Regions from separate parts of the Paenibacillus ilasis genome, predicted to be linked through region 3. Evidence: predicted binding sites of a transcription regulator. Region 3 holds the regulator's gene; each other region holds the start of a gene.

What was found. Region 3 encodes Rex, which represses fermentation and respiration genes when NADH is low (regulators of the CRP and FNR family bind a similar motif). Its sites were predicted from a motif close to TTGTGAAATATTTCACAA; they were not measured.
Region 1: pflB (formate C-acetyltransferase) is a predicted target of Rex. The motif match lies at 4,413-4,430, and genes of this name have one in related genera.
Region 2: hcp (hydroxylamine reductase) is a predicted target of Rex. The motif match lies at 3,740-3,757, and genes of this name have one in related genera.

What each region holds. Positions count from the first base shown of each region.
Region 1 is NZ_JBHDJG010000001.1:3,868,109-3,876,497, forward strand. It holds gene ACETK5_RS17520 (ABC transporter substrate-binding protein) at 1-1,097, opposite strand, end outside; gene pflA (pyruvate formate-lyase-activating protein) at 1,304-2,047, opposite strand; gene pflB (formate C-acetyltransferase) at 2,091-4,337, opposite strand; gene adhE (bifunctional acetaldehyde-CoA/alcohol dehydrogenase) at 4,658-7,267, opposite strand; gene ACETK5_RS17540 (Crp/Fnr family transcriptional regulator) at 7,544-8,269, shown strand; gene ACETK5_RS17545 (asparagine synthase) at 8,357-8,389, shown strand, end outside.
Region 2 is NZ_JBHDJG010000003.1:592,117-600,505, forward strand. It holds gene ACETK5_RS26865 (hypothetical protein) at 1-133, shown strand, start outside; gene ACETK5_RS26870 (hypothetical protein) at 140-289, shown strand; gene ACETK5_RS26875 (thiamine pyrophosphate-dependent enzyme) at 362-2,659, opposite strand; gene ACETK5_RS26880 (2-oxoacid:acceptor oxidoreductase family protein) at 2,656-3,678, opposite strand; gene hcp (hydroxylamine reductase) at 3,886-5,571, shown strand; gene ACETK5_RS26890 (carbohydrate-binding protein) at 5,733-6,749, opposite strand; gene ACETK5_RS26895 (hypothetical protein) at 7,201-7,518, opposite strand; gene ACETK5_RS26900 (hypothetical protein) at 8,054-8,389, opposite strand, start outside.
Region 3 is NZ_JBHDJG010000001.1:3,703,916-3,712,304, reverse strand. It holds gene panD (aspartate 1-decarboxylase) at 1-214, shown strand, start outside; gene ACETK5_RS16655 (hypothetical protein) at 360-965, shown strand; gene dinG (ATP-dependent DNA helicase DinG) at 1,137-4,013, shown strand; gene ACETK5_RS16645 (redox-sensing transcriptional repressor Rex) at 4,076-4,741, shown strand; gene ACETK5_RS16640 (amidohydrolase) at 4,716-6,017, shown strand; gene ACETK5_RS16635 (cell wall elongation regulator TseB-like domain-containing protein) at 6,049-6,567, shown strand; gene ACETK5_RS16630 (hypothetical protein) at 6,837-7,370, shown strand; gene ACETK5_RS16625 (AAA family ATPase) at 7,363-8,389, shown strand, end outside.

The sequences.
Region 1 (8,389 bases), 160 kb from region 3:
TTCAGTCCGCGAAGCTGCATCTCATCTGTCCACATATTTTTAATGAATTCTTTAACCGCTTGAAGTTTACGAGGATCTTCTGCTACCGCTGCGGAGAATCCATATCCGTTGTTTGCGTCCTGCATGACGATGACAGGGTCGCCTTCATTAACCGGAGGCAAGTTGAAGTAGCCGACCTTACCTACCATATCACCTGCTTGAGCCGGATCTCTAAATACGGAGTTTGCCCACGATCCGTCCATCATCATGACGGCTTCGCCGGTGATCATTTGGTTTCTCATATCCGCGTATTCGAAGCCGAGCTCGCCTTTTTTGAAGTACCCTTTTTCCACCCATTCCTGATGCTTCTTCACACCTTCCACGACTTTCGGATCCGTCCATTTGGTTTCTCCGGTCTTGAAGCCATAAGTAACCTCCGCACCTGCATAGTAGCTCCACAGGTTATTCGTGGTCATGAGTGGAATCCAAGCATCCTTGGAGGATTGCGCAAAAGGAATCTTGCCGTCGGCTTTGATCGTTTCGGCAATTTGCTCCAGTTCGGCCAATGTTTTTGGAACACTCAGGCCTTTTTGTGTGAAGTAATCCTTGTTATAGAAAATACCTTCAATGGAACCGCCAATTGGCAATCCGTAGATCTTGCCGTCATGTGTGAACGGGTCCAGTGTCGTAAATTTGTCTTTAATGCCCAGTTCATCCAAAATCGGAGTCAAATCGAGCATCAAGCCTTCTTTGGAATATACGCCTGCATCCGGGCTGCCGAACACGTCGAATACTTCCGGCGGCTTACCGGCTGCCATCTCGCCTCTCAACTTCTCTTTACGGTTCACTTCAGAGTCTACAGCGTCCAGCTTGATTTTCAGTCCGGGCACCGCCTCTTCGGTTTTACTGACCACATCGTTCAGCAATGCGAGACGGAACTTCTTGGATTCACCTACTTGCGTATGGCGAATGGTGATTTCAAACGGCTCATTGCTCACCGTTCCTTCCGAACCACCTGACGGTTTTTCTGCTGCCTTGTCACCGCCGCCGCATGCAGACAAAAGCGTGGATGAGACGAACAGAAGCGACATGAATAATGCCAGACCCTTTTTCTTCATTGTCTTTGACCCTCCCGAAGTGTTTGTATACTTGATAGGCGCTTTCCTTACATCTTCATTATAGAAAGCGATTCCACTTTTCGATAGGTCGATATTTTTCTATCCAAGGGATAAAATCCTCTACAAAAAACAATAACCCTTCCATATCTAGGAAAGGTTATTGTTATTAATCATAACATATTATGTTTAGTATTATACGGGTGGCATTAATTCTGGACAGTCTGTATTTTCTCGGGTATCTCGCCAATCAACCGGTAAGCGCGTGCCACTTCTTCCTCGGACGGAGAAGGCACGCCCTCCAATGGATAAGCCATGCCGAGCTCCTTCCATTTGTACACACCCATCTGATGGTAAGGCAAGATTTCGAATTTCTCCACGCCGTGCAGCGTCCGGATGAATTGACCGAGTGCAATCAAGTCGTCCTCGCTATCATGGATGCCCGGCACATAGACGTGCCGGACCCACATGTTCCGATCATGGTCAGACAGCCAGCGGGCGGTCTTTAACGTCCTTTCATTGGACTTCCCGGTAAGCTTAATATGCTTCTCGTCGTTGATATGCTTCAGATCAAGCAGCACCAAGTCGGTAAACTCCAACAATTCCGATATTTTCTCCGGTTCATTATAGCCGTTGCTGTCCAGCGTTGTATGCAAATTCCAGCGGCGCTTTACTTCCTTGAACAGCTCTGTGACAAAAGGATACTGCAATGTCGGCTCACCGCCGGAGACGGTTAATCCGCCGCCCGATGAACGGTAGTAGCTCAGATAAGGTTCAATCTCAGCCAGCACGTCCTCCACCGTCATCTCGCGTCCTTCATGCAGTCCCCAGGTATCCGGATTATGGCAGTATTGACACTTCAAGAGGCAGCCCTGCATGAAGAGCACAAAGCGGATACCCGGACCGTCCACCGTTCCGAACGTTTCTATGGAGTGTACATGACCTTTTAGCATGGTGCGTCATCCTTTCTGTATCCGCTATGGTTGTCTTCCATTCTTACATCGATCCGTGGAACGTACGGTTGATGACATCGAGCTGCTGTTCGCGCGTCAGTTTGACGAAGTTGACCGCATATCCGGATACCCGGATCGTTAACTGCGGATAATTCTCCGGATGCTCCATCGCATCGATCAGCTGCTCCCGGTCAAATACGTTGACGTTCAGATGGTGCGCTTTGCTGCCAAAATAACCGTCCAGCATCGAAACCAGGTTGTTCACACGGATATCACTCTCTTTACCAAGTGCTTTGGGCACGATCGAGAACGTATTCGAGATGCCGTCGAGGCTGTCCTCATAAGGCAGCTTGGCCACGGAGGTCAGCGAAGCGAGAGCTCCCTTCTTATCGCGTCCGTGCATCGGATTCGCGCCCGGAGCAAACGGCTCGCCTGCCTTACGTCCATCCGGCGTGGTTCCTGTCTTCTTGCCGTATACGACGTTCGACGTAATCGTGAGCACCGATTGGGTCGGCATGGCATCACGGTAAGCCTTGTGCTTGCGAATCATGCTCATGAAGGCTTCGACCAACTCAACGGCGATGCTATCCACGCGATCATCGTTGTTGCCGTAGCAAGGGAACTCGCCTTCGATTTCAAAATCCACCGCAATCCCTTGCTCGTTGCGTACCGGCTTCACCTTCGCATATTTAATCGCGCTCAGTGAATCCGCTGCTACGGACAGGCCTGCGATGCCGCATGCCATCGTGCGCAGGATATCCCGGTCGTGAAGCGCCATCTCAATCCGTTCATAGCTGTATTTGTCATGCATGTAATGGATAACGTTGAGTGTATTCATATAGAGCTTCGCGAGCCATTCCATCATCGGCTTGAATCGCTTCATGACTTCATCATAACTCAGAACCTCGGCGGTGATGGCCGGATATTCCGGTCCAACCTGGGCGCCGGATTTCTCATCCTTACCGCCGTTGATCGCATACAGCAGCGCTTTGGCAAGGTTCGCTCTGGCTCCGAAGAACTGCATCTGCTTCCCGATGCGCATGGCGGATACACAGCAGGCGATGCCGTAATCGTCTCCGTAGATCGGACGCATGAGATCATCATTCTCGTATTGAATCGAACTGGTTTCGATCGAAACCTTCGAACAGTATTTTTTGAAGGCTTCCGGCAGCTTCTCCGACCACAGCACCGTCAAGTTCGGTTCCGGAGCAGGTCCCAAATTGTACAGGGTGTGCAGGAAACGGAAGCTGTTCTTGGTCACCCTCGTCTCACCGTTTACCGACATCCCGCCGATGGATTCCGTCACCCACGTCGGATCCCCGCTGAACAGCTCGTTATAATCCGGCGTACGCAGGAATTTCACGATCCGAAGTTTCATAACGAAATGGTCGACCAATTCCTGGGCTGTCTCTTCCGTCAGCTTGCCTTCAGCCAGATCCCGCTGAATATAAATATCAAGGAAAGAAGATACCCGGCCAAGCGACATCGCAGCGCCATTCTGTTCCTTGATCGCAGCCAAATAACCGAAATACAACCACTGGAATGCTTCCTTCGCCGTATTCGCAGGCTTGGAAATGTCAAAACCGTGCATACCCGCCATTTCCTTCAGTTCCTTGAGTGCCCGCATTTGTTCAGACAATTCTTCGCGCAAACGGATAACCGGCTCATCCATGGCATCCACTTCAAGCTCGGCGAGTTCTCTCAATTTGTCCTGAATCAGTGCATCTACACCGTATAACGATATTCTGCGATAGTCACCGATGATACGTCCGCGACCGTACGCATCAGGAAGTCCCGTAATAATCCCGGCCTTGCGCGCTGCTCTCATCTCAGGAGTATAGGCGTCAAACACGCCTTGATTATGCGTTTTGCGGATGCCGTTAAAGATGTCCACAACGGCCTGCGGCATTTCAAAGCCGTATGCGTTGCACGCATCAATCATCATCCGGATCCCGCCAAAAGGTTGAATCGAGCGCTTGAACGGCTCATCGGTCTGAACGCCGACAATCTGTTCTTTATCCTTATCCAAATAGCCAGGTTGATGGGAGGTGATGGTTGAAGGTGTATGGACATCCACGTCCAGAACCCCGCCGTTGTCCCGTTCCCTTATGGTTAAATCCGATACGATATCCCACAGTGCTTTGGTGTTATCCGTGGGTCCTGCCAAAAATTCATCAGAGCCATAATAGGGAGTAATGTTCTCTGCAATAAAATCATTAACGTCAATTCGCTTGGTCCATTTACCTGATTTAAAACCTTTCCAGCCTGCTTCTTTTTCAATCACCGACATATCGAATCCCTCCTAGATTTGCTGGGGCTTGCAAGGACAGGCGGGGCCACACCTTGATCTATCTCAGATCTTTAAATGTGATTATTTTCACGACCAATGATGCAACTACCCCGCCTTGTGCCTTCAAGCTTCTATATCAAAGATCTGAGATTCAGCTTCCTTCTACACCTTTATTGTAGTCCTGTTGATCTCTTGTATCTGTGATAATAATCACAAACTTAACTTTTCCCGTGATTTTTATCACTCTGGTCCTGGTCTCGCATACCTTACCTCAAAACCTTCACAGATCTTCATGATCGGCGTTTCAATACCTATCCTATTCAGAACCGGCCGTAGAATGCATTGCGGTAAACTTCTGCGAGCTCTGTCACCAGCGGCAGCTTCGGATTGCTCGTTGTGCACTGGTCTTCAAAAGCCCGATCCGCCAAATGCTCAACATTTTTCTCGAAATCTTTAGGATCGATGCCAAGCTGCTGGAACGACTCCTCGATACCGAGCTTGCTGTTCAGCTCCCGGATCGCGGCAATCAAACTGTTTACGCCCTCTTCCGTCGTTCTTGCAGGCAGCCCCAGAATCCGTGCGATTTCAGCATATCTCTCATCAGCTACAAAATGGGTGTATTTAGGCCATGCCGCGAATTTCGTTGGCTTCTTGGCGTTGTAACGGATGACGTGAGGCATCAGGATAGCATTAGTGCGTCCGTGTGCCGTGTGATACTGGCCGCCCCACTTATGTGCAAGACTGTGGTTGATGCCCAGGAACGCATTCGCAAAAGCCATGCCGGCAAGCGTCGAAGCATTATGCATTTTCTCGCGGGCGAGCTTGTCACCGGTAAGCGCCGACTGCTCAAGATACTGGAACACCAGCTGTATGGCCTTGATGGCAAGCCCATCCGTATAATCGCTGGCCATCACCGATACGTAGGCTTCAATGGCATGTGTCAGAACGTCCATTCCGGTATCGGCTACCGCCGTTTTAGGCAAGGTGTACACAAATTCCGGATCGATTATCGCCACATCCGGTGTCAGCTCATAGTCAGCCAGCGGGTATTTGGTATTTCCCAGCCCTTTGTCCGTGATGACGGCAAACGAAGTCACTTCCGAGCCCGTTCCCGACGTTGTTGGAATGGCAACGAACTTCGCCTTCCGTCCAAGCTTCGGATATTTATAGACCCGTTTGCGGATATCCATGAATTTTTGCTTCAGATTGTTAAAGTCCGTATCCGGATATTCATAGAACAGCCACATGGCTTTGGCTGCATCCATTGGCGATCCGCCGCCGAGGGCGATGATACAGTCCGGCTGGAACCTGGCAAGCATCTCCGTTCCGCGTTCTACGGTCGTTGTCGAAGGATCCGGCTCGACCTCCGAGAAGACTTCGATGGCTACCGGCACTCTGCGTTGACGCAGATAGTGCTCTACCCGCTCCACATAGCCCAGCTTCACCATCATGGGGTCGGTAACGATAGCGACACGGGTGATTTCCGGCATTTTCGCAAGATACTGCGTGGAACCTTTTTCAAAGTAAATTTTGTCCGGCACTTTAAACCACTGCATATTCACGGTTCTGCGGTTCACCCTTTTCACGTTGATTAGATTGACAGCCGTCACGTTCGACGAAGTGGAATTACGTCCATACGAACCGCAGCCCAGCGTCAGCGATGGCAGGTTCGTGTTGTAGATATCGCCGATGCCGCCTTGCGAAGAAGGCTGGTTCACCAGGATGCGGCAGGTTTTCATCCGATCCGAGAATTTCATGATGATGTCCTCATTGTGCGAGTGTATCACCGACGAGTGACCCATGCCGCCAAAAGCAACCATCTCTTCTGCGCGTCTTATGCCTTCCTCGGCGTCCTTTACTTTATAGCAGGCCAGAACCGGACTCAGCTTCTCGGCGGACAACGGATAAGCCGGACCGACCCCTTCCAGCTCGGCGACCAGGATCTTGGTGCTTTCCGGCACCTCGAAACCGCATGCCTCGGCAATTTTAGCGGCCGGCTTTCCGACGATGGATGGATTGACTGCACATTTCTCCGATACCATCGCATGCGCAGTCAGCTTCGCCAGTTCTTCCTTGTTGACGAAATAACAGCCGCTGGCGATCATTTTTTTCTTCGCTGTATGATATATAGGCTCCTCGATAATGACAGCCTGCTCCGAAGCGCAGATCATGCCGTTATCAAAGGTTTTGGACAAAATCAAGTCGTTCACCGCCTGATCCAGGTCGGCGCTCTTCTCTATAAAGCAGGGCACGTTACCTGGTCCTACGCCGAGGGCCGGCTTGCCGCAGCTGTATGCCGCTTTAACCATCGCCGAACCGCCCGTAGCCAGAATGCAGGCGACGTCAGGATGATTCATGAGCGCATTGGTTTTATCCATGGAAGGAGCTTCGATCCACTGGATGCAATCGGCAGGAGCACCTTGCTTCACGGCGGCATCCCGCAATATCAGCGCAGCTTCCCGGCTGCAGGCCTGAGCGGATGGATGGAATCCGAAAATGATCGGGTTTCTTGTTTTAATGGAGATCAGCGCTTTGAATATCGTCGTGGACGTCGGATTGGTTACCGGGGTTATCCCCATGATAATCCCGATCGGTTCCGCTATTTTTTGAAAGCTGTCATAAGCGTTGTCTTCAATGATACCCACCGTCTTGTCATATTTGATGCTGTTGTGGATATACTCTGTGGCAAACAGGTTCTTGATGATTTTGTCTTCGTACACGCCGCGTCCCGTTTCCTCAACCGCCATCTTCGCCAGCTGCATGTGCTTCTCAAGGCCTGCCATGGCCATCGACTGTACAATCCCGTCGACTTGCTCCTGATTCAATTCCATAAACTTTTCTTTGGCCCGATTTGCCTTGTCAATCAGACCCTGAATGTACTCTGCTGCCGTTTGTCCTTTAACTTCAACCGTTCCTTTGCTCACAGCCATATCTCTCATCCTCCCATGGTTCGTGTTTCTTTCTTCTCTACGCCTCGATCGTAACACAGCTGTTTCTAAAATCATGTGAAATATTTCACAATATTAAAATTTATCTTTTCTGTGTGATTTATACCTGTCTTTCCCTCCTTTCAAGTGAAAGAGATCACAAAGTTTGAAAATTCGCCACGATTTCCCTCTTATTCTCCCCCAAAAGTGAATGTTTTCACGTTATAATGTATTTAAAGATTAAACAGATCAAATTTTAGGATGTTAGGGGATACCAACATGAATACTGTAGACCATGTAATGGAAATCGAAAACTTAGGGAACACGCAGTGCTTCTCGGAACAAAACCGCAACCGTCTGCTGGTCACCATGAAGGAAAGGGTACTCCCTGAAGGATCCCATTTGTTCTGGGAAGGTGACTTCGCCGACAAGCTGTACTTCGTTAAACAAGGAAGAATTAAATTAACCAAATCGACGGATGAAGGCAAAGAGCTTATTCTATATATGTACCATCCAGGAGACATGGTCGGTCAAGCCGATCCATTCTTCAGCAACAACCACAGTTTCTCGGCAGAGGTGCTTGAGGATAGTGTTGTCGGAGTCATCGAGCACAAGGATCTGGAGCTGCTGATCTGTCAGCATTGCGACTTTGCCATTGATTTTATGAAGTGGATGGGCATTCACCACCGCATCACCCAGACCAAATTCCGTGATCTCATGATGTACGGAAAGCCCGGTGCTTTAACGTCGACGCTCATCCGTCTGAGCAATACCTACGGGCAGCATCAAGCGGATGATACCATTCTCATCAACAAGAAGATTACCCACACCGATCTATCGAACATGATTGGGGCAACCCGAGAAAGCGTGAACCGGATGCTGAGTGACTTACGCAAAAAAGATGCCATCGAATATGCCGGCGGGATGATTGTCATTAAAGATCTTCCGATGCTGCAGGAAATCTGCCATTGTGAGCTGTGTCCGAACGAAATCTGCCGGATTTAACCGGCCGGCTCCCTTCTGTGCATAATTTACAGTCATCTGCTTACAATAAACCTTGTCTTTCCAAACCAATTAAAGGGAGTGCTCAGCATGCGTGAAGGTTTGATTCCTGCTGTTCTTGGA
Region 2 (8,389 bases), on a different contig from region 3:
CGAATACGATGAAAGCGAGGATCAGGAGCGCGGACCTAGATCTATGGAATGCCCGAGCTGCGGAGCCAGGATCATCATATATGCTAATGATGAGAAGGAATGCGACTATTGCGGTAACGTGATTAGCGCGTAAAATGCGATGAAGAACGTTCTGCAAGCTGAGAAGCTGCCTCGTGCGATCTTTGCTGCTTCCGATCTAATCGCCATTGGCGCGATGAGAGCTATCGAAGAACATAATTTATACTCCTCTTTCGATCGCAACCACAGAAAGTACCTGCTCCAAGGATGAGCAGGCACTTTTATTTTTGAAAATAATAATCAGATCTTTAGGCTGCACGTAGTTTTTCAATTCTTCTAAGATTTAAAGCAGCGGGTTCTCGTGTTTCGCTTTCAGAATCGACCAGCGCCGCTCCACTTCTTTTTCAAATTCGCCAAGCATTTCTTTGTTTTCTTCCTTGAGCAGATGTCTTGATTTGCCCATATATTTCAGCCAGTCGCTGAGCGGTACCTGTTTTTTCTTCGCTTCAGGATCGTACGTAATATTCGTTTCTCCCTGCTCCACTTCATACAGTGGGAAGAAGTTTGAATTCACGGCCGCGCGGACGATGTTCTCCCCATCCTTGTCGCTCGATTTCCAGTTCAGCGGGCATGTGATCAACAGCTTGCCGTAGACGGTACCAACATTCTGAGCGTACCACTGCGCTTTCGCCGCCTTTTTCACAAGATCCTGCGGGAATGCTTCCGTCCCCGTGAATACGTACGGAATATGTGCCGCTGCCATCATTTGCACCGTATCTTTATGATGGAACGCTTTGCCCTGCTGCTGTTTGCCGACACCGGACGTACTGGTCATATGCCCTAATGGCGTAGAGTACGAAAGCTGCGCACCGGTGTTCATATAGCCTTCATTATCATATTCCAGAATGATCAGATTATGGCCCCGCAGCGCCGTCCCGATGGCCGAACCCATCCCGATGTCCATGCCGCCGTCGCCGGTCACCATCACAAAAGTGAAATCCTCAGGAACTTCGATTTCCCCACGGCGTTTCTTCTCAAGGAACGCTTCTACCGTGCCGGATAAAGTAGCCGGTCCGTTCTGGAACAAATTATGAATGAAGCTCTGCTTATGCGAGTTATATGGATAACCCGTTGTTGTGATATAAGCGCAGCCGGTATGGAATAAAGTAACGACATTGCCTTCAATCCCTTTGAAAAAGAGCTCCAGCGCCGGGAAAATACCGCAGCCCGGGCAAGCTCCGTGACCGGAAGCAAACCGTTTCGGTTTCGCGGCAAGCGCCCGCATCGGCGGTACTTTAACGGATAATTTACTTGTCTCTTCATCCACCTTTACAGTGATCAGGCCAGATTTAAAGCTGTCTCCATTCATCGGGGTAATGACCGGCTGCAGTCTCTGCTCCTCAACTCCCGGTGTTTGGCCGTAATAATCAAACGGCACTTTGGCATAGCTGAGCTCCATTGCCTCGATCGTCAAGGCAAAAAAAGCTTCCGCGTCATCCGCGTAATAGTCTTTCCCGCCAAGTCCAAATATGCGGGACAGCACAATAGGCTGCGGACCACGGATTTCCTGCAGGGCCGCTTTGACCTCATGGGTCAGATTGGCCCCGTGTGCACCGTAAGAATCGGCACGTTCGCCAACCAGTAGTGCTTTGACACCTGTCAACGCCTCGCGGATTTCTCTTGCCGGGAACGGCCGGAGAATATTCGGGCTGATTATGCCCGCTTTAATTCCTTTCGCCCGCAGCCGATCCACGACGTCTTTGGAGGATTCGGCCGCCGAATTGAGCAGGAATAAAGCCACCTCCGCGTCTTCCATGCGATACAGATCAAGCGGCGAATAGGATCTACCGGATAAAGCCGCGTATTCCTCTGCCACTTCCTTGAATACCTCGCCCGCACGGTACATGGCGTTTGACTGTTGGTAGTGGTTGTTCATCAAATCGTCGCCGTTCATATAAGCCCCAACAACGATCGGGTTGTTCTCGTCCAGCACATGTGGATATTCAGGTGCCTTTTCCCCTACAAACGCCTGAACGGTTTCCCGGTTCGTAAATATTTGTACCCGGCGTTTCTGGTGTGATGTAAAAAATCCGTCATAAGCTACAATGACCGGCAGGCGTACGTCTTCATGTTCCGCGATTCGCAGCGCCATGATATTCATGTCATAAACTGCCTGCGGTGAACGAGCGGTCAAAATCACCCAGCCAGTGTTCAGGCCGTAGTAAAGATCCGAATGGTCACCACGAATATCCAGCGGTCCGCTGACCGCACGCGTCACCAAATTCATGACCATCGGGAAACGTGTGCCCGCCTGCACAGGAAGCTGTTCGATCATATACAGGAAACCATTCGCGCTGGTAGCATTGAATACCCGTGCTCCGGCTGCGGCCGCACCGTAGCAAATCCCCGCCGATCCATGTTCGCCGTCAGCTGGAATCAGCTTGATGTCATGTTCGCCGCGTGTACGCATCATGTCAAGATATTGGGCGATTTCCGTAGAAGGTGTAATCGGAAAATAACCCATAATGTGATAGTTAATCTGGGCAGCCGCCATGGCAGCCATTTCGTTGCCCGATTCGAAGACTGCCGTTTGAGCGGCCGTCAGCTTGTTCTCCGTTGTTTCTTGAATTTGCATATTCATGATCGGACTCCCTCCGCAGTTAAATAGGGAAATGATTGCGGCACACGGTGCTGCTCCGCATAGTACGGCTCTTCTAACATGGCAGCTAAAGCGGTGGTCGGACAAGCTTCGATACACTTCAAGCAGCCTTTGCAATACTGATAATCGATACCTTTCATAAACATCTGCATATTCCCGCGCTTATCCGGTTTCTGCTCCCACACGATGCAGAAATCTGGACATACCGTATCGCAGGCGGCACAGTGAATGCAGTCCTCTATCTTGTACTCTGGCAAATATCCCTGCCGGGAGCCGCTAAGATCCTTCAGGACACTGTTCGCAGTAACGTTCAGAATCCCGCCCGGCTCCTGCGTTTCATATCCAAGAATCGGCTGCGGTCTTGCGAAAGCGATTTGGTCTATAAGCTCTGCGCCATTTCCTAAGGAAAGGAACTGGACTTCGTTATATCCTCTGTCAAAGGTCCGCACATTCGCTTCCACGAGGTGGGGCAGCTTTTTCTCAAATGTTGTGCGGATCACCAGCCGCATATCGTCCGGGTTCAGGAAGCTGCAAATCCGGAACAATGCCCCCAACATGGCCGTATTCACTTTGGTTTTTTCCTCAACGGAAATTTTCAGCGCATCAACTACGGCCAGCGTTCCCTGCGTCATGTTCAGATCAACGGCCACTTCGGAAAGGGCTCGCGCCGTATTCACAAGCACCGTTCCATCAGGCTGTAATCCGCTTATGACATCTATCGTCTTATACAATGCTTCATGAAATACGCCGACGACATGCGGCTGCTCAATGGGACTGTGATCGCGGATTTCCACCTCGGAATCGCAGAACCTTACGAAACTCTTCACGGGCGACCCTTTTTTCTCCGAACCATAGCTGGAAAAATTCGAACCGTTAAGTCCGGAGCCGGTCACCCCGGCTTCGGCCAGCATTTTTCCGGCCAGATTGGCGCCAAGCCCGCCGATGGATTCGAGACGGATCTCGAAAAATCCCAGTTCATTCTTTTGAGGTAAAATCGACATGTTCTCTCCTCATTTCTTCTTAGGTCATTAATTCCAGTTTAAAAGAAGAAACGGACCGGGTTTGTGATTAAACTCACTACTTAAGAAATTGTGATTCCAATCACTATGTCGGTTGTGGGAGCGAAGTATACTGTCTTCAACAGTCCAATTGCGAGGCAATCTTATACTGACCTTAAGGCAAAAAATCACGAAATTGGAGGAGAAATAATGTATAACAACGCCCAAGAGACCTTAAAGCATCAACCGTCCATGTTCTGCTTTCAATGTCAGGAAGCATCCAAAGGAACAGGCTGCACCATTGTCGGAGTATGCGGCAAACCGCATGATGTGGCGAATCTGCAGGATTTGCTGATTTATCTGCTGAAAGGTATCTCTTTTCTCAGTCTGGATGTCCGGCTGCCAGAGGTGCTTGAACAGCGCGTATCGCTGTTTATGATGGACTCCTTGTTTGCAACGATTACGAACGCCAACTTTGACCGCGAGGTTTTTGTGGGAAGAATCCGGGAAGCGATCGAGCTCCGCGACGAGGTGCGAACCTATTATAACGAACAATATCCGGAAGGAACCGCCAATCTCCCTGATGCTGCCGTCTGGCAGGCGGATAACGAAGCTTCTTTTGATGAAAAAGCACGTACGGTTGGTGTCCTCTCGACCCGCAATGAAGACATCCGCTCGCTGCGCGAATTGATTACTTACGGCTTGAAGGGGATGGCTGCTTATACGTACCACGCGCTTCATCTGGAGAAGGATGATAACGAATTAAACCGGTTTATGCGCCGTGCGCTTGCCGCCACGCTTGACGACAGCCTTGAAGTGCAGGATCTGGTAGCTTTGACGATGGAAACCGGTAAATACGGCGTCAACGCCATGGCGATGCTTGATGAAGCGAACACCTCTGTTTACGGAAATCCGGAAATTACGAAGGTCAATATCGGGGTAAGAAACCGGCCCGGCATTCTCATCAGCGGCCATGATCTGAAGGATTTGGAGGAGCTGCTGAAGCAGACGGAAGGAACCGGCGTGGACGTGTACACGCACAGTGAAATGCTGCCTGCCCACTATTATCCGGCATTCAAGAAATATGAGCATTTTGTAGGCAATTACGGGAATGCCTGGTGGAAGCAGAATAGCGAATTCGCAGCCTTTAACGGACCGATATTAATGACAACCAACTGTATCGTTCCGCCGAAAGACAGTTATAAGGACCGTATCTATACAACAGGCAACACGGGGTTTCCGGGTGTCCGCCATATTCCAGAAGGAACAGACGGTGCTCCCAAAGACTTCTCCGCACTAATCCAGCAAGCGAAAGGATGCCCGGCTCCAACGGAACTTGAAACGGGTGAGATCATCGGCGGTTTCGCTCATGCCGCTGTCATGAACGTGGCCGATCAAGTCGTCGATGCCGTGAAATCCGGGGCGATCCGCCGCTTCTTCGTCATGGCCGGCTGCGATGGACGGATGAAATCCCGCAACTATTACACGGATTTTGCGGCTGAACTTCCAACAGACACGGTCATTCTAACTGCAGGCTGTGCCAAGTACAAATACAATAAACTGGATCTAGGCGAAATCGGCGGTATTCCGCGGGTCCTGGACGCTGGTCAATGCAATGATTCTTACTCCCTCGTCGTGATTGCATTGAAGCTGAAGGAAGTATTCGGCCTTGAGGATATTAATGATTTGCCGATTTCCTATAACATTGCCTGGTATGAGCAAAAAGCGGTTATCGTGCTGCTTGCCCTGCTTTATCTTGGCGTTAAAAATATTCATCTGGGCCCTACGCTCCCTGCATTCCTGTCGCCTAACGTCGCCAAAGTCCTCGTGGAAAACTTCGGTATCGGCGGCATTACCAATGTGGAAGATGACATGAAATTGTTCCTTGGTGCCTAATTAGTAGTCGAAGAAAACCTGATAAAGAAAAATGGGCATGGGTTATGCAAGCAATGATCTGCTTGGTAACTCATGCCCTTTCAAATTAAATAAGCCGCTTCCACTCAACAAGGAAATCCTTCCACGTCGCTATTTTTCAATTTACCTATCAATGTAACACCTTAATTCTTACCGCCATAGCCCTTGTAAGTAGCGTAAACTGCATCTGCATATTGATCTGCCAGAATAGGACGGCCATAGGAATCCGTAGCTCCCGGATACCAGTTATCTCCACCGTTGTAGTGTAATAATCCGTTGTAGATATTTCCAAACTTCACAATCTTCTCATTTAAAATCAACGCGCCCAGATATACCTGATCTTGTTCACTGCTATGATTATACGCACGGCCAAATTTTGAGCTGAATTGAGATAAATACGCATTGCGTGTGTTTGGTTCTACCTGCATCAATCCGTCGCCGGCCGATGGACTACCTGGTAAACCGGCTCCAAAGCTGCTTTCCTTTTTGATAACAGCACTTAACAATAAAGCAAAATCTCCGCCTTTCCCATAGGCATTGTCCGCATTCATGACATATGTCCATATATGGCTTGGAACTTCGGCAGGCTTTGTTACTGTAGGAGGTGGTGAACCCGTATAAATCTTGACCGATGACATTTTGTCATTGATCGTGTTGCCAACCCAGGAAGAATCTGAAGTAAAGGTCCACTTGGTTCCTCCAAAATTATCATTCTCGTATACTTCAACCGTCCAACCGCTTGGAACCTTAAGAGACGACATCCAGTCATTCGGAATTCCGTTTGCGTTCAACTGAGACAGTGTATAATTGCCTATCCCGAGTGTCACTGCTTTTCCTCCATAGTTTATATCTGCATAGAATGTTACTCCGTTCGTTGTCGGTGGTGTGGTTGGTGGCGTAGTTCCACCGCTACCGTCTTTCTGCCATAAAGCAGGGACATTGGACGGTTCCCAACCTACGAGAGAAGTATGTGCCTGAAGACAGGTATAAGTGCTTCCACTATAGGTTACTGTGTCATTTACTGCATATGCGGTATTTGGAGCCCATGCTCCTCTAGCGGCTGCGCTCACTGACGGTAAGGCTGCGCAAAATGTGGATAGAAATACTGCTAAAACTACCAAAAGTGATAAGGGCTTAAAAGGAAACCTTTTATTAGTCATTTTCAAACCTCCTTGTTTCTTTATTTATCTGTAGCGCTCCCATGAGACATTCCACAGGTTTTTGTTGTACTATTATCTTACTTTATTTCCATTTTCTAAATTAATTCCACAAAAACAGAAGAAAGACTATGGAAAAATGAAGGGGGACGGATTAAATAAAAAAACCGAGGAAAAACAGGAGTGGATACCTGAATTTCGCCCGGCCTGTAACACAACTTTAGGCTTTAACACGACTTTATAGGCTTTGAGATGACTTTAATTACGTTCTACTCCTATCGCACTAACAGTGCGCAACACTCCACATGTGACGAGTTGACAGTGATAACAAATTACAGGAGCTATTCGCCCCTGCATATCAAAACTCTCGTTCTATCAAGCCCTTTAGTCATATGTAGATAGATAGTCCGTTCAATAATTGATGGGGTGTATCAAAATTTAACCCACCTTACCACTACATATAGATTAGTACCAGTCCCGCGCCAATAATTAATATCATGACGACAATGGGTAATGTTGTTAGAGTAATCCCCGCTATCGCCATACCTCTTCCTTTAGAAGATTTTCTTGCAATAATACCTAAGAAAAAACCTACAACACTAAGTATAAAAGCAAAGAGAATTGTGGCCATAGTACCTGTCGAAGGCATGTAGCTGTACTGGGAATCAAAGCCCAACTTTAACATTCCTACTATGAAAAATAATATTCCGAATATACCGAATATTAATGATACTACAGCTTGCCCTAGTCTATCCTTTGGCTGATTCTTCATGGCGGCTTTTGTTGTTTTACTCGTGTTACCAGAAGGACCATCCGCTCCCCCCCACTTTATTGATTGCTGTCCTGTTTACTTGAGGACTAGCCGCCCTAGATTTACTGCTAACGGTCCTGTTAGCTTGGGCGGGCGTTGTCCTATTGGGCTGATTGAATGCAGTAGTTCTATTATCCTGTTTCACTTCTTTTGACCCCCTTCTGATATGTGTATGTAGTTATTTAGAACTATTCGACGAAACTTCCCAATATCCTCTTTACAACCTCTGAGTCGAAAGTAAATCCATTGACTCTTTTTTAAGACATATTGATATAATTATCGAATCGGTAAGGGACCAAGTTCTTGTCCTGAGCAAAGGACAAGAACTTGGTCCCTTAAAACAGAAAACCCGCGCTGGGCGCGGGCTATTATGGGACTATGTTCTTGTCCACCCACAGTTTACCAGGTTGGCAATAAAACAAGAAGGAGCTGTATTTACGCAGCTCCTCCTTGTTTTATTTATTTTCATTTGATGAACGGTATTCAATCGAAAATTTTAAAACTTAATCTCAAATATATTGATGGTAAAAGGATCAGAGGACAGACTAGCCATATATCCTACATAATAATCTGAAACTGGAGCCTTATATGTGTCTGTTACTGTTTGTTTTATACCTTCAGATCTCCATTCATAAGGTGGGGTGGTCAAAGCTCTAATCCAAGTATAATGATTAGCAGGTCTGTTTAGTTGGTATCTAATGCTCATATTTGTACCTTTGACTGCATATAGTCCACTAGAATTACCTTCCGGAGTAAATGTCACCGCTTCATTATTATACAGCGTTATTCCCCGCCAAGCATATTGAGGCTTAATAATACCATCATCTGAGAT
Region 3 (8,389 bases):
GTACGTAATTAAAGGCGAACGGGGCAGCGGCGTTATCTGCTTGAACGGGGCTGCCGCACGGCTTGTACAGCCCGGCGACAACGTCATTATCATTTCTTATGCCATGATGTCCAAAGAGGAATACGACAATCACACCCCAACGGTCGTGATCGTTGACGAATTGAATAAGCCGGTTACGACGGAATATCGCGAAGTTCACGCCGCGGTTCTCTAAGAGGACTCCTAAGAGCCAAAATGTGTCGGGACCCTAAAGGGATGAAAAGACCGTCTTCTACAGAAAATGAGTTCAGGTCGACGCACTGATCTCATTTTTCCGCTAAGGGTGGGATGCAGCTATGTTTCAACATGTATTCGCTGAAATGAACAACATGTTAGATGAAATTGTGAAGCATTACCCTTCTGCTCAAGGTCCCCAAAAACAGGCGCTGGTACAAAACTGGAACATGCTCAAAAGCATGAGCGAGGGCATCATCGAGGAATGGCTCCATTTTGAAGAGAAGATGGCCATCTTCCGCGAGAGTGCCGCTTCGCCTCCTGTTTTTCCACCGACCGAAGCGCCTGAACTGCAGCTTGATGCATTCATTCGCGGTCAAGGTTATTACAAGTTGTTGATGTTCCAGCCGGCTATACAGCAATTTGAGGCGGCCGCCACGGTATTTCCGGATAGCCTTCTGATCAAGCTGTATATTGCCATGTCCCATCTTTATTTGGGGCAAACCATACCAGCTTCCGATGTGTTGGTGTCCATCCTGCCCATGGCAGACAACAAGAAGATGCGGGCGATGATCTACAATGCGCTGGGTTGCATCGAGGTGTTGAATGGACAACAAGGGAAAGCCGAGGAGCATTTCGCACTGGCGATCCACAGCGACCCGACGCTTCCTGACCCCATTATCAATTTGGAGGTCTGCAAGCAGAATCGCGGTGAGCTCCAGTACGGCAGCCAATTGATCTCTTTGCTGTAGAAATCAAGCCCAAACAAGAAGCGATGCCAGAGCTCATCCATGAGACTTTGGTATCGCTTTTTGCCGTATGGAGCGGAGGGGGAGAACGCGGGGATTTTTTACCCGGAATGTTCAAAACCCGCAACTTCTGGTATGCTGTTAATTAGTCTGGAGGAAAGGGATTTTATCGAAATGAAATTTGCCGTATTGGATTTTGAAACCACGGGCAACCAGTCAGCAGATGAGATCATTCAGGTTGGACTGGCCATCATCGAAGAGGATCGAAGCATCTCCCGCGTATACGGCACCTATGTCAATCCCGGGATTCCGATCCCTCCTTTTATTACCGGTTTGACCGGCATTTCCGACAGTGATGTAGCGAATGCTCCTTCATTGGAAGAAATGATGATGGAACTAGTGCCCATGCTCGACGATGTCGTATTGGTTGGGCATAATGTCGCTTTTGATTTTAACTTTTTGCAAAATGCACTCGATCGCTGCGGCTATTTACCGTTCAGCGGCCGAATTCTAGATACGATGCACTTCTTAAAAATATGTTTTCCCTCGCTGCCTTCTTATCAGCTCGGGATGGTGTCCTCTCATTTCGGCCTGGAGCATGACCGTCCGCATCAGGCGGACAGCGATGCGCTTGCCACAGCCTATGCGCTGCTGAAATGCCTGGAGGAGATCGATGAGCTTCCTCTTCTTACCGTACAGCGGTTAAGCGACCTGTTTGCGGACGAGGACAGCGACTTGGCCTGGTTCTTTGACGGCATCCGTGCTGACAGGGAACTCCAGGCTGTACAAGCCGGAGACACCCATACGTACTATCGTCAATTCGCCCTGGCAGTTGACGATTGGAACGATATTGCGCCCGTCAGGGATGAGACGGAGCCCAATCCCTTGGCCGATGTAAGCTTCGAGCAATACATGAATGATGTACGTGAACGCCTGAAGGAAACGCTGCCTCATTACGAGAGCAGGGATGCCCAGGACATGATGTTCCAGGAAGTGATGCAGGCACTCGATAACAATAAACATTTATTAATCGAGGCCGGCACGGGAACAGGCAAATCCCTCGGGTATTTGCTGCCGTCGATTTATCAAAGCGTGAAGCAGGAACAGAAGGTTATGGTGAGCACGCATACGATCAACCTTCAAGAACAGCTGCGTGACCGGGATATTCCCCTGCTCACCCAGGTTGTTCCTTTTCCGTTTAAAGCGGCTATTTTCAAGGGAAGAGGCCATTATTTGTGTTTGAGAAAATTTGAACATAAAATAAATAGAAGAGATTTTCATTCACCGAAGGAAGATGTGATCACCGCGGCGCAGATGCTGGTCTGGCTGACCCAGACGGAGAACGGGGATGATGAGGAGCTGAACCTTGGCGGCCGCGGAGGGGATTTCTGGGAGACCATCTCCAGCGATTCGGATTCCTGTCTTGGCCGTGCCTGCCCATGGTTCCGCAAATGCTACTATCACAGAGCCAAGCATGAAGCGGGCATCGCGGATGTTGTCATTACGAACCATTCGAAGCTGTTCACCGACGTAAAAGCGAATCACCAGCTGCTTCCGAGTTATGAGCGTCTCGTCATCGACGAAGCGCATCATCTGGAGGATGTCGCCGGTAAGCACCTTGGCTTGCAGATGAAATATTTTTCGGTTGTCCATACGCTAACCCGTATGTACAAAGACAGCCGCAGCGGTCAGCTCCCGGCTCTTCGCCAGCTGCTGCAAGTTTCATCCCATGAGAAGGCTGTCGAGTGGTCTTCCATCATAGATCGGATTTATCCGGATCTGATCACCGTAAAAGAGAATTGGGATCGACTCAGCGATCAATTGTTCGGACTGCTTCCGGAACGCGGAGATGCATCTCCAGGAGACGCCGGTCAATTCTCGCTTCGCTTATCGCCTCTTAAGAAGCCGAAGGATTGGGATTCGCTTGCCGAGCTGGAACATCAAATTCATGTGATACTGGGCGATGTCGTACGCAAGGGTGACAAGCTGATCGCCGAAATGAAGGAAGATCTCGACGATTACAGTGCCGACAGTCTGTTAACAGACCTATCGGGTCTGTTTAAGGACCTGGCCGCACACCGCGAGGACCTGAGGTCCTTCATGGCCCTGAATGATGAAGGCACGGTATACTGGATGGAGGCTAACGGCAATTTCCGCGGGAAATCGCTGCAACTTTATGCGGTGCCTGTCGATGTAAGCACCCACTTGAAGGAATTGTTTTTTGACAAGAAACAAAGCGTGATCCTGACGTCGGCGACCTTGTCGGTGGACAAATCGTTCCAGTTCATGATCGAGAATTTGGGTCTACAGGAAGCGGCAGATAGCGGCAACCTGAACACGGTTCTGCTGCCGTCCCCGTTTAATTACAGGGAGCAGGCTCTCCTTGTCGTGCCGCGCGATTTTCCGAGCGTGAAGGGCTCGGTCGGGGATGCACTCTTTGTGAATACACTAGTGCAATCATTGGCCGATACGGCAATCGCTACGCATGGACGTATGCTTGTCCTGTTCACCTCGTACCGGATGCTGCGTCAGGTGCATGAGCCCTTGAAGGAGGCGCTGGCATCCAGCGATATTACCGTACTGGGACAAGGGATGGATGGAACCAGCCGTACCAAGTTAATCCGGAGATTCCAGGATAGCAGCGCCTCGGTTCTGCTGGGTACCAGCTCCTTCTGGGAAGGGGTTGACATACCCGGTGAGGCGCTCACTTGCCTTGCGATCGTCCGGCTGCCGTTCCAGCCGCCGAATCACCCTTTGGTTGAAGCCAAGAGCGAATTGCTGCAGCAGCAGAAGAAGAACCCCTTCATGAAGCTTTCGGTTCCGCAAGCCGTCATTCGCTTCAAACAGGGATTTGGCCGACTGGTACGGACAGCGCAAGACAAGGGGATTGTCATCGTGTACGATACCCGGGTCATTGAATCCTATTACGGAAAATATTTCCTATATTCCTTGCCGGGACCAAAGATGGAGCACATGCCGACCGAGGGGATTGTTCCCCGAATTTCGGAATGGCTGCAGGAAGAGGCAGGCGTAGAGAACCAAGCTGAATAAAGTGAAACCATGAACGATCACATTGAAATGTAGTTATTAACCTATTATTAGGGGGAGCATGCATGAAATCGGAAAAAATTTCGGAAGCCGTGGTCCGCAGATTACCTGTATACTTGCGCTATTTGAATGAGCTTCAGAAAAGGGAGGTCTCCACGGTTTCCTCCCAGGAACTGGGACAAAAACTGGACCTCAATCCTGCTCAAATTCGTAAGGACCTAGCGTATTTCGGTGATTTTGGACGGAAAGGGATCGGATATGACGTATCTTATCTGATCGAGAAAATTCGCCAGATTCTAAAGCTGGACCAGAAGATCAATGTCGCATTGATTGGGGCCGGTAATCTTGGACATGCATTATCAAATTACAATGCATTTCTGAAGGACAATATGAAGATTGTGGCGGTTTTCGATTCGTATTCTCCCAAAGTTGGTATGAAAATAAACAATTTGGTTGTACAGCCGATGGAGGAACTGGAGAAGACGGTTCATGAGTACGGCATTCGTATCGGGATTATTACCGTTCCGGATTTTGAAGCGCAAAATGTAGCGAATCAGCTTATCGCCGCAGGCATCGAGGCTATTCTGAATTTTGCGCCGACCATCCTGAAAGCTCCATCCCATATCCGGATTCATACGGCTGATTTTACTACGGATTTGCAAAGTTTGGCCTATTATTTGGATAACGGTAAGGAGGATACAGCACATGACGACAACGAAGTGGATGGTTAAAAACGGAACGTTTGCGGTACTAGAGAAAGGAAGGTCCGTGCTACGCGGATATATGGTTGTAGAGAATGACCGGATAACCTACCTGGGTGAAGAAGAGCCAACCGTCCAAGAGGGAACAGAAATTATCGACGGAACCCATCTGTTTTTCCTGCCTGGATTGGTGAACACGCACGGACATGCGGCGATGTCGCTTCTCCGCGGTTATGGCGACGATCTGGCACTGCAGGTATGGCTTCAGGAAAAAATGTGGCCGATGGAAGCCAAATTCACGGCCGACGATGTGTACTGGGGAACCTCACTCTCCGTGCTTGAGATGATCAAAGGCGGAACCACGACGTTTGTGGATATGTATGATCATATGGATCAGGTTGCAAAGGTTGTGCAGGACTCAGGAATGCGCGGCGTACTGACACGCGGTGTCATCGGATTATGTCCGCCTGAGGTGCAGCAGCAGAAGCTGGATGAGGCGGTTGCATTCGCGAAAGACTGGCATGGCAAGGCGGATGGAAGAATTACGGCGATGATCTCGCCGCATGCACCTTACACATGCCCGCCGGATTTCATCGAGAAATTCGTTCAGGCATCCCATGATCTGAATCTGCCTTTGCATACGCATATGTCCGAAACGGAAACGGAAGTCGCTCAGAATGTAAATGATTACGGACTCCGCCCTGTTGCCCATTTGGAGAAGCTTGGCATGTTTTCCCGTCCAACGCTGCTTGCGCATGCCGTCCATCTGACCGATGAAGAAATCGAAATCCTGGCTAAGCATCAAGTGATGGTGTCGCATAATCCAGGCAGCAATCTGAAGCTTGCCAGCGGCATCGCTCGCGTGCCTGCACTACTGAAAGCCGGGGTCACCGTGTCTTTGGGTACCGATGGACCTGCGAGCAATAATAATCTGGATATGTTTGAAGAGATGCGCCTGGCGGCACTGATCCATAAAGGAGTAAGCGGGGATCCAACCGCGATTCCTGCATCCGAAGCGCTTCGGATGGGTACAGAGTATGGTGCCAAGTCAGCTTTCCTTGCGGATATCGGTACGCTTGCGGTAGGAATGAAGGCAGATATGATCGCACTGAACACGGATCAGGCGCACTTCCTTCCGAAGACGGATTATATTTCTCATGCTATCTACTCCGCCAGTGCGAAGGATGTTGAGCATGTATGGGTTGACGGTAAGCAGGTCGTGAAGAATGGCGCGAGCCTTACTCTCGATGAGGAACGTATCCGGCGGGAAGCGCAGCGTGCCTTTGAGCGTCTTACAACCCTCTAGGGAATAATCAAGGGGAGCGAGGAAGACGGATTTGAAGAAAAAAACGAAGTGGATCTTGCTTAGTGTATCCGGCGTGCTGCTGTTACTGCTTGGTTTACAGCTCTATTATTCATATGTTATGAAAGACACTTGGAATGAAGAAAGAATGGCGATTGCTGCCGCCAAGCAGCATGGCCAATTGGTTTCGTCCGGAAAGACCTATAAATCGGTGTGGGGCGAGGATAATAACTATTGGGTGGTAAGCGGCAAGGATCAGGACAATCAAGATCGTATGGTATGGGTAAAATTTACAGATGACAACATACCTGTTGAAGGTGCCGATGCTGTCCAGTCCGTTTTATTGAATACAGGGATGTCGGAAGCCCAGATTCGGGATCAGATTTATAACGAATTGCCTGGTGTGGAAATTAAGCGATTGCTGCCTGGAATGTATGAAGGCGAGTATGCCTGGCAGCTGCAGTATGAACACAACGGTCAGCGCGGCTATCGGTTTTATCGTTTTCAAGACGGTAACACGATCGGTAATGACATTATTCTTCCAAATCAATAATAAACGAAGTAAAGAGAGGCGTCCCTTACTATTTAAGAGGGGGCTTCTCTTTTTCCTTCATAATTGTAAGCGCATTCAGAAAAAATATGGAAAAACTGTTCTAAATATTTTCACAGACATGCATGAAAAAGTATATAAGATGTGATATACTCGTACTTGTACAAAACGAGCATATAAATTACATGCATCGCAATATATCGTTGTTATATGTATTTTTGTGTTACCAAATGATAGACAAAATTTTATACAGGAAATGAAGGAGGAACTTCATGAAACTACGCATTGTACCTATCATGCTGACTGTCGTGATCTCAGCATCGGTTCTCTTTGGCGGATGGTTTCTGTATCGGCAGATGGCTTTGCAAAATCCGCTGGCAAATGTTGTGTCACAATATGACGGCGTGAAGGATTCTCATATAGATATTAAACAGAATACCGTTACTTTGAATCTTGATTTGGCTCCAGATACAAATTTACAAGGTTTGGTTCAGCATATTAAGAAGGAAGGCAAGTCTGTGATTGGCAAGCGGGAATTGAAAATCCAGGTGGAGGACCATTCCTCGGAAGCACTGGATCAATGGTGGGAGAAGGCCATGCTTTCAGTCGCCGAAGCAATGGATAATAAGCAGTATACCGATATTCAATCATCGCTCGAGCAGCTTGCTGCCCAGTCTCCGAATTTGAAAGCAAAAGCAACCATCGATGACACCAATGTCTATGTCAGCTTGTCAGACGGCAAGTCTGGTAAATTTATAATCTTGCCGCGTCAGCCTGGCAACATGGAGGTGTGGAATCATGCCTAAATTGGCTAAAGAAATCATGTTAGGCTTTATTCCCGTATTGCTGGTATTCCTCGTATTTGTCGGCGTGAACATCGTGCCCTTGCTCATCGCTGCAGGACTTGTAGGCGGCTTGTTGTTTATCGCTAAAATGAAAGGCGGTATTGCTGTAGGCGCAGGGAATGAGCGCAAGCGGAAAAAGAGCGGACCTGCCAAGCTGACGTTCGAAGAAATCGGCGGGCAGGATAATGCTAAACAAGAACTGCGAGAAGCATTGGATTTTCTGATTCGTCATGAAGACATTAAGAAATTCGGCATTCGTCCATTGAAGGGCATTCTCCTAACCGGGCCTCCGGGAACAGGGAAGACGTTGATGGCGAAAGCCGCTGCTCATTATACGGATTCGATCTTTGTTGCTGCATCCGGCAGTGAATTTGTCGAGATGTACGTCGGTGTTGGTGCGGGGCGCATCCGGGATTTGTTCAAGGATGCCCGGAATCGTGCGACAAAAGAAAACAAACAAAACGCCATCATCTTCATCGATGAGATCGATGTCATTGGCGGTAAACGCGAAGGCGGCCAGCAGCGCGAGTATGACCAGACGCTGAATCAGCTGCTAACCGAGATGGATGGCATCTATTCACAGGATACGCCTCGCATTTTAGTTATCGCCGCGACAAATCGGAAAGAAATGCTGGATAGTGCACTGCTGCGTCCAGGTCGATTCGACCGTCATATTCAAGTAGATCTTCCGGATAAGAAGGGACGCACTCATATCTTGAATCTGCATGCGGGTAATAAGCCGCTGCATGAAGATGTTGACTTGGAGAAAATCGCCGAGGAAGCTTACGGTTTCTCGGGTGCACAGCTTGAGAGCGTCATGAATGAAGCGGCCATTTATACGATGCGCGAGAATGAACAGTTTATCCATCAGCGCCATTTGTCCATGGCGATTGATAAGGTAATGATGGGTGAGCGTTCCGACCGCGAATCGAATTTGGAAGAGAAGAAGCGCGTTGCCATACATGAATTGGGACATGCTA